2 regions of the Streptomyces sp. NPDC006872 genome follow, and region 1 is predicted to be linked to the other one. Evidence: predicted binding sites of a transcription regulator. Region 1 holds the regulator's gene; the other holds the start of a gene.

What was found. Region 1 encodes HrcA, which represses chaperone genes, less so after heat shock. Its sites were predicted from a motif close to TTNGCACTCNGNNNNNCNGAGTGCNAA; they were not measured.
Region 2: groES (co-chaperone GroES) is a predicted target of HrcA. The motif match lies at 5,248-5,274, and genes of this name have one in related genera.

Annotation. Positions count from the first base shown of each region.
Region 1 is NZ_JBEYIL010000011.1:331,012-338,268, forward strand. It holds gene ABZ725_RS31355 (S41 family peptidase) at 1-550, opposite strand, end outside; gene ABZ725_RS31360 (hypothetical protein) at 596-1,084, opposite strand; gene ABZ725_RS31365 (16S rRNA (uracil(1498)-N(3))-methyltransferase) at 1,165-1,911, opposite strand; gene ABZ725_RS31370 (nitronate monooxygenase) at 1,908-3,011, opposite strand; gene dnaJ (molecular chaperone DnaJ) at 3,156-4,292, opposite strand; gene hrcA (heat-inducible transcriptional repressor HrcA) at 4,293-5,309, opposite strand; gene ABZ725_RS31385 (MBL fold metallo-hydrolase) at 5,493-6,215, shown strand; gene ABZ725_RS31390 (DUF3097 domain-containing protein) at 6,250-7,068, shown strand; gene hemW (radical SAM family heme chaperone HemW) at 7,157-7,257, opposite strand, start outside.
Region 2 is NZ_JBEYIL010000001.1:322,874-330,130, reverse strand. It holds gene ABZ725_RS01625 (LysR family transcriptional regulator) at 1-543, opposite strand, end outside; gene ABZ725_RS01620 (MOSC domain-containing protein) at 624-1,292, shown strand; gene ABZ725_RS01615 (SDR family oxidoreductase) at 1,403-2,176, shown strand; gene ABZ725_RS01610 (ester cyclase) at 2,267-2,974, shown strand; gene groL (chaperonin GroEL) at 3,058-4,683, opposite strand; gene groES (co-chaperone GroES) at 4,795-5,103, opposite strand; gene ABZ725_RS01595 (polysaccharide deacetylase family protein) at 5,376-6,182, opposite strand; gene ABZ725_RS01590 (polysaccharide deacetylase family protein) at 6,197-7,234, opposite strand.

The DNA.
Region 1 (7,257 bases):
CGAACTCGCCGTCGCCCTCCCGGTCGATCCACAGCTTGCCCGCCGTGCCGCCCCGGTAGCGCTTCCAGTGGGCGGCCTCGCGGCCCATCGGCGCGGACAGCAGCACGGTGTGCGGGCCGTAGGCGACCCCGCCGACGGGCCCGTACGGCAGGGTCGTCGGCGGTCCGCCGTCCACCGGGACGGCGCGGGCCCAACTGCGGCGCAGGGTCGCCTGGTCGTGGGTGCTGACGGCGAGGACCCGGCCCTCCGGGGTCCAGCCGCGCACCCGGGTCTGCCAACTCCCCCAGTACGTCAGCCGGGTCGACGGGCCTCCGTCGACCGGGGCGATATGCACCTCGGGGGCGCCGTCCCGGGCGGAGGTCCAGGCGACGGTGGTGCCGTCGGGCGAGATGCGCGGGAGGGAGACCGGCATGTTGTCGGCGCTGACCCGCCAGGCGCGGCCGCCGTCGAGGGGCGCGAGCCACACGTCGTCCTCGGCGGCGAAGGCCACCAACTCGCCGTGCAGGTGCGGGAATCTGAGATACGCAGCAGGCGTCGCGGACTGTGTCACCGGATCACTGTATGCAACGGCGAGGCCGCTGGTCAGGGGTTTCGCTCACTTACCTGCACCATTGCCGCCGTGGACGGTCTCGGTGACGGTCACCGTCACGGTGACCGTCGGCCGGCCGCCGGGCTGCGTGGAGCCGGAGGGTTTGACGGGCGACGGCGTCGCGGACTTGCAGTCGCCGAGCCCGGTCACCCGGAACAGCTGCTTCTTCCCGACGACGGCGGTCAGATCGCCGCGCACACACGCCCCGTCGACCGCCCGGGCGACCGACCCGGTGACGGTGATGTCCCGTCCGTCGCCGGTCTCCCCCTGGCAGTCGACGGAGGCGACGGTCCCCGCCTTCTCCGGGTCCTTGTACTGAGCCGTGCAGGTCAGCCAGCGCACGTCCACGTCCCGCCGCCCGAGTTCGGCCGTCGCCGCCTCGTCGGTGGTGTACGCCACGGACATACTGCTCAGCCCGCCCGGTTCACAGGCCACCACGCCACCCGCCAGCACGGCCGCGCCCACCAGAAGCCAAATCCGCCTCAATGCCCCCATGGAGGGCAGCGTGCCACTCGGCCGGGCGGTGCGGAAGCCCGTATGCGGCCACGATCGGGACCGCGCTCACGGTCGGGAGGTCAGGACCAGCGGCCGGTTCTGCCCAGGATCAGGGCGGCGGCGGCCGTGCCCGCGGTCGAGGTGCGCAGGACGCTCCGCCCGAGCCGGTACGCCTTCGCGCCCGCCTCCTCGAAGAGCGCCAACTCGTCCGGGGACACGCCCCCTTCGGGTCCCACGACGAGCACGATCTCACCCTCGGCGGGGAGTTGGGCGACAGCGAGCGGCTCGCTGCGGTAGTCGCGGTCCTCGTGCAGGACGGCGGCGAAGTCGGCCCGCGCCAGAAGTGCCGCCACCTGCTTGCTCGTCGCCGCCTCGGCGACCTCGGGGAAGCGGACCCGGCGGGACTGCTTGCCGGCCTCGCGGGCGGTGGCCCGCCATTTGGCGAGCGCCTTCGCCCCGCGCTCGCCCCTCCACTGCGTGATGCAGCGCGAGGCCGCCCACGGCACGATCGCGTCGACGCCGGTCTCGGTCATCGTCTCCACGGCCAGCTCGCCCCGGTCGCCCTTGGGCAGCGCCTGGACGACGGTGATCCGGGGCGCTTCGACGGGCTCCTCGGTCACCTCCTTCAGGCGCACGACCAGCCGGTCCTTGCCCTCGGCTGCGACGACCTCGCCCTGCGCCCAGCGTCCGGCGCCGTCGGTGAGGACGACCTCCTCGCCGGCCTGCAGCCGCTTCACGGAGACGGCGTGCCGGCCCTCGGGACCGTCCAGCACGAACTCGGCGCGGCCGGCGGGCAGTTCGTCGACGACGAAGACGGGCGCGGTCATCGGTCGCCGCCGTCCTCGTCCGCCGGAGCGTCCACGGCGAGCTCCGGCAACGCTGTCCGCGCCTCGGCGAGTTCGGACAGCAGGACCTCCACCAACTGCCCGGCGGGCAGTTCGCGGGCCAGCCGGTGGCCCTGGCCCGCCCACAGGGCCATGCCCTGCGCGTCGCCCGCCTTGGCGGCCGCCTTGCGCAGCGGCGAGGTGAGGTGGTGGACCTCCGGGTAGGCGGCGGGCGCATACGGGCCGTGCTCGCGCAGGAAGCGGTTGACCAGGCCGCGGGCCGGGCGTCCGGAGAAGGCGCGGGTCAGCTCGGTGCGGACGAACAGGGGGTTGGTCAGCGCCTGCTTGTGCACGGCGTGCGCGCCGGACTCGGGCGTGGCGAGGAACGCGGTGCCCAGCTGGGCCGCGCTCGCGCCGGCCGCGAGGACCGCGGCGATCTGGCTGCCGCGCATGAGGCCGCCCGCAGCGACGATCGGCAGGCCGACGGACGCACGGACCTGGGCGAGCAGCGAGAGCAGGCCGATGCCGGCGCGGTCGTTCTCCGGGGTGTCCCGGTGGGTGCCCTGGTGGCCGCCGGCCTCCACGCCCTGCACGATCACCGCGTCGGCGCCGGCCCGCTCCACCGCGAGTGCCTCGTCGACGGTGGTCGCCGTGACCAGGGTGAACGTTCCCGCGCTGCGCAGGGAGTCCAGTGCCTCGCGGCTCGGGACGCCGAAGTGGAACGACACGACCGGCACCGGGTTGTCGAGCAGCACGGCGAGCTTGGCGTCGTAGCCGTCGTCGCGGCCGCTGTCGGGGTCGCCGAGCTCGGTCTCGTACCAGGCGGCCTCACCGGCCAGCTGATGGGCGTAGACCTCGACGGCGCCCGTCTCCGCATACTCGGGCTGGGGCATGAAGAGGTTCACGCCGAAGGGGCGGCCGGTGAGGCTCCGCAGCTGCTTGATCTCCTGGTACATGCCGTCGGCCGTCTTGTACCCGGCGGCGAGGAACCCGAGCCCGCCCGCCTCGGCCACGGCCGCGACGAGCTGCGGGACGGAGACACCGCCCGCCATCGGGGCCTGCACGATCGGATGAGGGAAGAGATCGGTCAGTGCGGAGGACATGACGGCATGTTGTCACGTCCTCCGAACAAGTCCGAATCCGGCCGTCCATCGGCATAGGCCACCGGCACGCGTGCCGGTGGCCGGTACCTTCCGGTCGCCCTTGGGGCTGACCTTTCGGTGCCTTTCGGTTGCCTTTCGGTGGGCTCAGCGCCCGTTGAAGGCGTCCTTCAGCCGCGAGAACAGGCCCTGCTGACCGGGCTGGAACTGACCCGTGGGCCGCTCCTCGCCGCGCAGCTTGGCGAACTCGCGCAGCAGCCGCTCCTGCTCGGGGTCGAGCTTGGTCGGCGTCTGCACCTCGACGTGCACGATGAGGTCGCCGCGTCCGCCGCCCCGCAGATGTGTGACGCCCCGGCCGTGCAGCGGGATCGACTGGCCGGACTGGGTGCCGGGCCGGATGTCGACCTCCTCCAGGCCGTCCAGCGTCTCCAGCGGCACCTTCGTGCCGAGCGAGGCCGCCGTCATCGGGAGGGTGACCGTGCAGTGCAGGTCGTCGCCGCGGCGCTGGAACATCGCGTGCGGCAGCTCGTGGATCTCCACGTACAGATCGCCGGCGGGACCGCCGCCGGGGCCGACCTCGCCCTCGCCCGCCAGCTGGATCCGGGTGCCGTTGTCGACACCGGCCGGGATCTTCACCGTGAGCGTGCGGCGGGAGCGGACGCGGCCGTCACCGGCGCACTCCGGGCAGGGCGTGGGAACCACGGTTCCGAAGCCCTGGCACTGCGGACACGGCCGCGAGGTCATGACCTGGCCCAGGAAGGACCGCGTCACCTGCGACACCTCACCGCGGCCGCGGCACATGTCACACGTCTGGGCGGTCGTGCCCGGAGCCGCGCCCTCACCGCTGCAGGTGGCACAGACGATCGCCGTGTCGACCTGGATGTCCTTCGTCGTGCCGAAGGCGGCCTCCTCGAGGTCGACCTCCAGCCGGATCATCGCGTCCTGGCCGCGCCGGGTGCGCGAGCGCGGCCCGCGCTGCGACGCCGTCCCGAAGAACGCGTCCATGATGTCCGAGAAGTTGCCGAAGCCACCGGCCCCGAAGCCGCCCGCGGCTCCGCCGCCCGCCTGGGACAGCGGGTCGCCGCCCAGGTCGTAGACCTGCTTCTTCTGCGGGTCCGACAACACCTCGTAAGCGGCGTTGATCTCCTTGAACCGCTCCTGGGTCTTCGGATCCGGGTTGACGTCCGGGTGCAGCTCGCGAGCGAGCCGCCGGAAGGCCTTCTTGATCTCTTCCTGCGACGCATCGCGGCGCACGCCGAGAACGGCGTAGTAGTCCGTGGCCACTCAGGACTCCGCCAGGATCTGTCCGACGTACCGTGCCACCGCTCGTACCGCTCCCATCGTTCCCGGGTAATCCATGCGGGTCGGTCCGACCACGCCGAGCTTGGCGACTGCCTCGCCGCCCGAACCGTAGCCGACCGACACCACCGAAGTGGAGTTGAGTCCCTCATAGGCGTTCTCGTGACCGATGCGTACGGTCATGCCCGAATCTCCCGCCTCGCCAAGGAGCTTGAGGAGCACGACCTGCTCCTCCAAGGCTTCCAGGACGGGCCGGATAGTGAGGGGAAAGTCATGTCCGAAGCGGGTGAGATTGGCGGTGCCGCCGATCATCAGCCGCTCCTCGTTCTCCTCGACGAGCGTCTCCAGCAGGGTGGAGAGCACCGTCGTGACCGTGCCGCGGTCCTCCGCCTCGAAGGCTTCCGGCAGGTCCTCGACCAGCTGCGGCACGTCCGCGAAGCGGCGGCCCGCGACCCGGCTGTTGAGCCGCGCGCGTAGATCCGCCAGAGACGTCTCCCCGAAGGGCGCCGAGCAGTCCACGAGCCGCTGCTCGACCCGCCCGGTGTCCGTGATCAGCACGAGCATCAGGCGTGCGGGCGCGAGCGAGAGAAGCTCCACGTGCCGCACGGTCGAGCGGGTCAGCGACGGGTACTGCACGACGGCGACCTGCCGGGTGAGCTGCGCGAGCAGCCGAACGGTCCGGGCCACCACATCGTCGAGGTCGACGGCTCCGTCGAGGAAGTTCTGGATGGCCCGGCGCTCCGGACCGGTCATCGGCTTGACGCCGGCCAGCTTGTCGACGAACAGCCGGTAGCCCTTGTCCGTGGGGATCCGCCCGGCACTGGTGTGCGGCTGGGCGATGAACCCCTCGTCCTCCAGGGCGGCCATGTCGTTGCGGACCGTCGCCGGGGAGACGCCGAGGTTGTGCCGCTCGGTGAGCGCCTTGGAACCGACCGGCTCCTCGGTGCCGACGTAGTCCTGGACGATGGCGCGCAGCACCTGGAGCCTGCGTTCACTCAGCAACCGCGCACACCTCCAGAAGTCGTCCCCAGTCCCCTGGGCGCCTGCCCTGACACCGTCCCTGGCACTCTTCGCTTCCGAGTGCCAGCGTTCCCCGGCCCAGTGTACGGCTGTGGGGTACACCGGGGGCAAGGTCGGCCGACGGCAGGTGGTCGGGCGGGGGCGATATGGGGCTAGCGTCGCGGTATGACGGTGACTTGGGAAGAGCTCGGGTGGGAGCGGGTCGCGCCAGGGGTCGGACGATGCCGGCTGCCGGGCTGGGACTGCACCGTCGGGCTGGTCGTCGGGGCGGGCGCGGTGCTGATGGTCGACGCGGGGTCGAGCCTCGTGGAGGGAGCCCGGCTGCGGGCGCAGGCCGAGGAGCTCACCGGCGGGCGTGTGACCCATCTCGCGCTCACCCATCCCCACTTCGACCATGTCCTCGGCGCGGCCGCGTTCCTGGGCGCGGAGGTCTTCGGGGCGGTGGGCGTGGACACGGTGTCGGCCGAGGAGCTGCGGGCGGACGCGGTGCGCAACGGCCTGGACGAGACGGCGGCGACGGAGGCCGTGGACACGCTCGTCCGGCCCCGCCATCTGGTCTGCGGCGAGTGGACCCTCGACCTGGGCGAGGGCCGCCGGGTCCTGCTGGCGAACGTGGGCCCGGGCCACACGGCCCACGATCTGGCGATCCTGGTCCCCGCCGCCCCCGGCTCGCCGGAGGTCGTCTTCTGCGGCGATCTGGTCGAGGAGTCCGGCGAACCGCAGGCGGGCCCGGACGCCGTCCCCTCCCACTGGCCCGCCGCCCTCGACCGGCTCCTGAACCTCGGCGGCGAGGACGCGCTGTACGTGCCGGGGCACGGAGCGGTGGTGGACGCGGCGTTCGTGCGGGCGCAGCGGGACGCGCTGGCGGCACGATTCGGCGTGTCGTAGTCATCCGGTCACGGCTTCTCCTATCGTCATCCGAATGCGCCAGTACTCCGCCGATCTGACCCCGCCGTGGAAGAAGCCCCAGCCCGTCCCCGAGGTCGCGGCGGAGCCCGGCCTGGTGGTGGAGGAGCCGGGCACCGGCTTCTGCGGCGCGGTGATCCGCTGCGAGGCGGGCACGGTGACCCTGGAGGACCGCTTCGGCAAGCACCGCGTGTTCCCGTTGGAGCCCCGCGGCTTCCTGCTGGAGGGCCGAGTCGTCACGCTCGTACGCCCGTCAGCCGGTCCCGTACGCCCCACCCGCACCGCCTCCGGTTCGGTCGCCGTCCCCGGCGCACGCGCGCGTGTGGCCCGCGCCGGCCGCATCTACGTCGAGGGCCGGCACGACGCCGAGCTGGTCGAGAAGGTCTGGGGCGACGACCTGCGTGTGGAGGGCGTGGTCGTGGAGTACCTGGAGGGCGTGGACGACCTCCCGAAGATCGTCGCCGACTTCGCACCGGGCCCGGACGCGAAGCTGGGCATCCTGGTGGACCACCTCGTCCCCGGCACGAAGGAATGGCGCATCGCCCGGTCGGTCACCAGTGAGCACGCCCTGGTCGTGGGCCACCCGTACATCGACGTCTGGGAGGCGGTGAAGCCGTCGTCCGTCGGCATCGAGTCCTGGCCCCGCGTCCCCCACGGCCAGGACTGGAAGACGGGCGTCTGCCGCGCGCTGGGCTGGCCGCCGGAGAACACGGGGGCGGTGTGGCAGGCGATCCTGGCCCGGGTGAACTCGTACAGGGACCTGGAGCCGGAGCTGCTGGGCAGGGTCGAGGAACTGATCGACTTCGTGACGATTCCCAGCCCGTCCGGCGTTTGAGGACGAGGCCGTCCAGGCCGAAAGCGGGGGTCTGGGGGCGGCAGCCCCCAGGGACGGGACGGGAAGGGGCGGCGGGGGCGAAAAACCCTCAGTCCACCAGGTCCCGCACCACCGCGTCCGCCAGCAACCGCCCGCGCAGGGTGAGCACGGCCCGCCCCTCTTCGTACGGCCCGGACTCCAGCAGACCGT
Region 2 (7,257 bases), on a different contig from region 1:
GTCCTTCAGCAGCGGCCGTACGACCAGGTCGTCCCACTCGCCGTCGGCGGCGGACCCGGTGTCGCCGGCGTCGCCGCCGCCCGGCGCGCGTTCGTAGCGGAAGGCGAGGGCGATGTCGCAGTCGCCCTCGCGCAGCAGCTCGACCGACTGCGGCGGCTCGGCCTCCTCCAGGGAGACACGGGTGCCGGGGTGGGCGGCGCGCAGGGCGGCGAGGGCGGTGGGGACGAGCGTGGAGCTGCCGCTGGGGAAGGAGACCAGGCGGACCCGGCCGGCCCGCAGCCCCGCGATCGCGGCGACCTCCTCCTCGGCGGCGGTCAGCCCGGACAGGATCCCGGCCGCATGCCGGACGAGGGCCTCGCCCGCCTGGGTCAGCCGCATCTCGCGGCCGCTGCGGACCAGCAGGGGCGTGCCCACCGAGGCCTCCAGGGCCTTCATCTGCTGGCTGACGGCCGGCTGTGTGCAGCCCAGTTCGCGCCCGGCCGCCGAGAAGGAGCCGGTGGCGGCCACGGCACGCAGGACGCGGAGATGACGGGCCTCGATCATCCATCGATCATAAGTGAACCTTGGGTCACGGAGCGAATAATGCGTCGACACTTTGATCTACGGTCCCCTACCGTGACGGTATGAGGCTTCTGTCAGTCAATCTGGGCCGCCCGAAGGCCGTGCCGTACACCGACCAGCCGCAGGGGCTGACCGGGATCGACAAGCAGCCGGTCGACGGGCCCGTGCGGGTCTTCGCGCCCGGCCCGAAGGGGGTCGGCGCGAGCGGTCTGGCCGGGGACACGGTGTGCGACCTGCGCCATCACGGCGGCGACGACCAGGCGGTGTACGCCGTCGCGCGCGAGGACCTCGACGACTGGGGGCGCGAGCTGGGGCGCACCCTGGCCAACGGCGCGTTCGGCGAGAACCTCACCACCGAAGGGCTGGACGTCTCCGACGCGCGGATCGGCGAGCGCTGGCGGATCGGCGCCGAGGTGGTGCTGGAGGTGAGCGCCGGGCGGGTTCCGTGCCTCACCTTCCAAGGCCACATGGGTGAGAAGCGGTGGGTCAGGCGGTTCACGGAGAAGGCGGCGACGGGCGCGTATCTGCGGGTGATCGTGCCGGGTGAGATCCGCGCGGGGGACGCGGTGGAGATCGTCCATGTGCCGGATCACGACGTGACGGCGCGGATGGAGTTCCGGGCCACCACCACGAACCGGGAACTGCTGCCCCGACTGCTCGCGGCGGGCGAGGCGCTGCATCCGGAGGCGCTGGCGAGCGCCCGGAAGTACGTGGAGAAGTACGGGGGTTGAAGCGACCTCGCCGCAGGGGCCGCACGGGAGCGGTGCACACGCGGCCTTCACGTTCGGGAGGCCGCGTGCAGAGAACGGACGCGGACACTCCGGGTCACTAACCTTGCGGCATGACAACGGCTCTCATTACGGGTTCGACCGCGGGGATCGGCGCCGCGTTCGCGCGCAGACTGGCGGCGGACGGGCACGATCTCGTCCTCGTGGCACGGGACACCAAGCGGCTGCGTGAGCAGGCGACCGAGTTGCACGACCGGCACGGCATCGAGGCGGAGGTGCTGACGGCCGACCTGGCGACGGACGACGGCATCGAGAAGGTCGCCGCCCGGCTCGGCGACCGCAAGAACCCCGTCGACCTGCTGGTCAACAACGCCGGCTTCGGCAACAAGGGCCGCTATCTCGACGTCTCCATGGCCGATGAGCTGAAGATGCTCAAGGTGCACTGCGAGGCGGTGCTGCGGCTGACGTCCGCGGCGACGACGGTGATGCGGGAGCGCGGGCGCGGGGGCGTCGTCAACGTGGCCTCGGTGGCGGCCTTCGTGCCGCGCGGGACGTACGGGGCGTCCAAGGCGTGGGTCGTGCAGTTCACGCAGGGCGCCGCGAAGGATCTGGCCGGTACGGGCGTCCGGCTGATGGCGCTGTGCCCGGGGTTCGTGCGCACGGAGTTCCACGAGCGGGCCGGGATGGGCACGGACAACATCCCGGGCTGGATGTGGCTGGACGCGGACAAGCTGGTCGCGGCGGCGCTGCACGACCTCGCGCGCGGGAAGTCGCTGTCGATCCCCGACCCGCGCTACAAGGCGCTGATGGGGCTGGTGAAGGTCACGCCCCGGTCGCTGCTGGGCGGGATCAGCTCGAAGACGGGGCGGAAGTACGGGCCTCAGTGACAGCCCGCGGGCGGTGGTCGGGTGGCGTCGGCGCTCCGGTGGGAAACTGGACGTGAGGGAACCGGACCCAGGGGGGCCGGAGGCGGCGTCATGACATTCGTACAGCTCATCGACTGCAGGACCAGCCGGTTCGACGAGATGGACCGGCTGATGGACACATGGGTCGAACAGACCAAGGGGAAGCGGACGGCGACGCACGCGGTGGTCGGCAAGGACCGCTCCGACGCGTCGCACTTCATCGAGATCGTGGAGTTCCCGTCGTACGAGGAAGCGATGCGGAACTCGAACCTTCCGGAGACGGACAAGGTCTTCCGGGATCTGGTGGCGCTGTGCGACGAGATGCCGACGTTCACGGATCTCGACGTCGTGCGGGACGAGCAGTTGTACGCGGACACGGCACGGCGGTTCTTCGAGACGATCGGCGCCCGGGGTGAGCTGCCGCCGCTCGACGGGCTGGTCGCCGAGGACTATCACGATCATGACCCCGCCAACGAACAGGACACCATGGGGATGGACGCGATGCGGCGGGAGGTCGAGCGGTGGCGGGGCGGCTTCGACTTCGCCTTCTCCCTCGACGACCAGTTCGGCCAGGGCGACCGCGTGTGCAACCGGTGGACCTGGAACGCGACCCACACGGGCGACTTCGTCGGGATCCCGGCGACCGGGCGGAAGGTCACCATGACCGGGACGACCGTCTTCCGGTGCCAGGAGGACGGAAAGATCGTCGAGGGCTGGTGGCAGTACGACCGGCTCGGGCTGATGGGGCAGCTGGGTGTGCTGGACACGCTGGAGCAGTAGCGGAAAAATGGGAAACGCTGAGGCCCGGCGCCCCTTGTCTGCAGGGTGCCGGGCCTCAGTGCTGGTACGTCCAGCGAACTGCGTCAGTGCGAGTGACCGTGGCTGTGACCGCCGGCGGCCGGCTCTTCCTCTTCCTTCTTCTCGACGACCAGGGTCTCGGTCGTCAGCAGGAGGGAGGCGATGGAGGCGGCGTTCTCCAGGGCGGAGCGGGTGACCTTGACCGGGTCGATGACGCCGGCCTTGACCAGGTCGCCGTACTCGCCGGTGGCGGCGTTGAAGCCCTGGCCCTTGTCGAGCTCGGCGACCTTGGAGGTGATGACGTAACCCTCCAGGCCGGCGTTCTCGGCGATCCAGCGCAGCGGCTCGACGGCGGCCTTGCGGACCACGGCGACACCGGTGGCCTCGTCGCCGGTCTTGCCGAGGTTGCCCTCGAGGACCTTCACGGCGTGGACGAGCGCGGAGCCGCCACCGGAGACGATGCCCTCCTCGACCGCGGCGCGGGTCGCGGAGATGGCGTCCTCGAGACGGTGCTTCTTCTCCTTCAGCTCCACCTCGGTGGCGGCGCCGACCTTGATCACGCACACGCCGCCGGCCAGCTTCGCGAGGCGCTCCTGGAGCTTCTCGCGGTCCCAGTCGGAGTCGGTGTTCTCGATCTCGGCCTTGATCTGCGCGACGCGGCCCGTGACCTCGGAGGAGTCGCCGGCGCCGTCGACGACCGTGGTGTCGTCCTTGGTGACGGTGACGCGGCGGGCGGAGCCGAGCACGTCGACGCCGACCTGGTCGAGCTTGAGGCCGACCTCTTCGGAGATGACGGTGGCGCCGGTGAGGACCGCCAGGTCCTGGAGCATCGCCTTGCGACGGTCACCGAAGCCGGGGGCCTTGACGGCGACCGCGTTGAAGGTGCCGCGGATCTTGTTCACGACCAGGGTCGACAGGGCCTCGCCCTCGAGGTCCTCGGCGATGATCAGCAGCGGACGCGAGGAGTTGGTCTGGATGACCTTCTCCAGCAGCGGCAGCAGGTCGGAGATCGAGGAGATCTTGCCCTGGTTGATGAGGATGTAGGGGTCCTCGAGGACGGCCTCCATGCGCTCCTGGTCCGTCACGAAGTACGGCGACAGGTAGCCCTTGTCGAAGGCCATGCCCTCGGTGAAGTCCAGCTCCAGACCGAAGGTGTTGGACTCCTCGACGGTGATGACACCGTCCTTGCCGACCTTGTCCATCGCCTCGGCGATGAGCTCGCCGACCTGCTGGTCCTGGGCGGACAGCGCGGCGACCGCGGCGATGTCGGACTTCTCCTCGATCGGGCGGGCCGAGGCGAGCAGCTCGTCGGAGACGGCCTTGACCGCCGCGTCGATGCCCTTCTTCAGGGAGGCCGGGGAGGCGCCGGCGGCGACGTTCTTCAGGCCCTCGCGGACCAGCGCCTGGGCGAGCACGGTGGCGGTGGTGGTGCCGTCGCCCGCGATGTCGTTGGTCTTGGTCGCCACCTCCTTCACCAGCTGGGCGCCGAGGTTCTCGTACGGGTCGTCGAGCTCGACCTCGCGGGCGATCGTGACACCGTCGTTGGTGATGGTGGGAGCGCCGAACTTCTTGTCGATGACGACGTTGCGGCCCTTGGGGCCGATCGTCACCTTGACCGTGTCGGCAAGCTTGTTGACGCCGCGCTCGAGGGCGCGACGGGCGTCCTCGTCGAACTTCAGGATCTTCGCCATGGGAGCGGTTCAGCCCTCTCGGAAAACGTGGGTGAAACGAACTGCGCCCCCAGCACCCGGCATCACAAGTCGCGGGGGCCAGGGGCGCAGTTCACTGCAAAACTGGGTGAATTACTTCTCGATGATCGCGAGCACGTCGCGAGCCGAGAGGACGAGGTACTCCTCGCCGTTGTACTTCACCTCGGTGCCGCCGTACTTGCTGTACAGGACGACGTCGCCGACCTTGACGTCGAGCGGCAGGCGCTCGCCGTTCTCGAAGCGACCCGGACCAACGGCGAGGACGGCGCCCTCCTGGGGCTTCTCCTTCGCGGTGTCCGGGATGACCAGGCCAGAGGCGGTGGTCTGCTCGGCGTCGAGCGGCTGGACCACAATGCGGTCCTCGAGCGGCTTGATGGCAACCTTGGAGCTGGTGGTCGTCACGATCCGACCTCCCCCTTCGGAGATCTCACGGGGCTAACTGTCTGAGGTGGCGACCAGGTGGATCCGTCGTCGCGGGTGCCGGACCTGCCCGTCGCTATTGGCACTCTCCAGGGGGGAGTGCCAGAAGCGAGACTATGACCGCGGTTAGCACTCGGTCAAGCGGAGTGCCAATGCCTGCGGCGCGTCGGCAGGAAATCGGCCCTGAAGGGGCCTCGTCCTCAAACGCCGGACGGGCTGAAGAACAGGCACCTACCCTGCGCCGCGATGAGCCCTCAGACGTAGTCCTCCAGCCTGGCCACCGTCAGGCCCTGCTCCTGTACCCGGCGCAGGAGTCGGGTCGTGCGTTCCCTCAGGCCCGGGCCCGGGGACTCGTCCGGGGCCACGGCGATGACGTCGCCGGGGTGGAGGTGGTGGGGGCCGTGGGTGTAGGTGAGGTCGGTGGGGCCCATCGAGACGCGCCACAGGACGATCGCCGTGATGCCGCAGTCGGCGGCGGCGCGTCGGGTGGTGGTGTCGTAGGCGCCGTACGGCGGGCGGAAGAGGCGGGGGCGCAGACCGAAGCGGGAGCGGAGTTTGTCCTGCTGGCCGCAGATCTCGGCGCGCTGGCCGGCGTAGGGCAGACCGCGCAGGGCCGGGTGGTCCAGGGTGTGGTTCTGGATGTTCGCGCCGACCGACTGCAGCCGGGCGAAGTGGGCGTAGCCCGGGCCCACCACGCTGTCCGTGAGGAACATGCTCACGGGGAGGCGCAGTTCGCGGACCATGTCGATGAAGCGGGGGTCGCGTTCCGCGCCGTCGTCGTAGGTGAGGAAGACGACCTTGTCGGCGGTCGGAATGCGGTCGACGACCGGCGGGAGGGCCGTGCCCGGGCTGCCCGCCAGCGAACGGGACGGGTTCTTCGGGGCCGGGGCCAGGGGGGCCGTCAGGCCCCAGCGGCGGTAGGGGGCGGGCTCGGCCGGGCCGGTCGGGTGCACCCGGGCGGCGGCCTTCTTGCCCAGCCGTTCGATGGGGTCGACGGACTGGGCACAGCCGGACAGAGCCGCCAGGGTGGTCGTCGTCAGGATCAGCAGTACGGCCGTCAGGCCCCGCCGCGTCCTCACAGGTAGTCCTCCAGCCGGGCCACCGCGTACCCCTTGTCCGTGACCTTGTTCAGGAAGCGGCGGACCATGTCGGGCATCGTGCCCTTCCAGTCCTCGCGGCCGCGGAAATGACTCAGGACGATGTCGCCGGGGTGGAGGTCCTGGTCCCACTCGCGGTACTCCCAGTGGTCGACGAAGACCTCCTCCGCCCAGAGCGGGGCGTAGCGCACTCCGCAGGTCTTCGCGGCGCGCAGGCTGTCCCGGTCGTAGTTGCCGAACGGCGGCCGGAAGAGGGCGGGGCGCTTGCCGTAGCGCTTCTCGATCACGTCCTGCATGCCGCAGATCTCGCGCTTCTGGCGGGCGTAGGAGAGGGCGGGCAGGTAGGGGTGGCGGAGGGTGTGGTTGTTCAGGCCCACGCCCAGGTCCTGCATCTTCTTGAAGTAGCCGTAGTCGTCCTTGACCAGGTAGTCGCTGAGGAAGGCGGTGTACGGGATCTTCAGCTCGCTCATCATGCGCAGGAACGCGGGGTCCTTCTCGGCGCCGTCGTCGATGGTGAGGAAGACGACCTTGTCCTTGGTCGGGATCCTGGTGAAGACCGGCGGGAGACCGAGTTCCTCGTGGTCGGTGACCTCGAAGCCCTTGCGGGTCGTGATCTCCGGCTTGTGCGCGGGCGGCGCGGGGGGCGTCAGCGGGACCTTCTTCAGGCCCCAGCGCCGCGCCGCGGCGACCCGGGCCTGCTGGGCGGCGCGGAGCCGGGCGGCGTACGCGTGCAGGGCGCGGGCCGGCGGCGTGGCGGGCGCCGTCTGCTCGGGCGGCTGACCCGGCGCGGGGCTGGCCCCCTTGCCCACTCCGCCGCCGACCCCTCCCCCGGCTCCCGCGCAGCCCGTCGCGATCGAGGCCAGGGTGAGCAGGCCGACGACACTCCGGAGACTGAGGTTCCTGAGACCAGAACTCCTGAGACCAGAACTCCTGAGACCGGCGCTGCGGATGCCCGTCCGAGCGCGGGGTCTCCGAGAACATCCGCACTTGTCATCATCTTGTACGACAGATCCCATGGCGCCGGATCCTCGCAGCCATC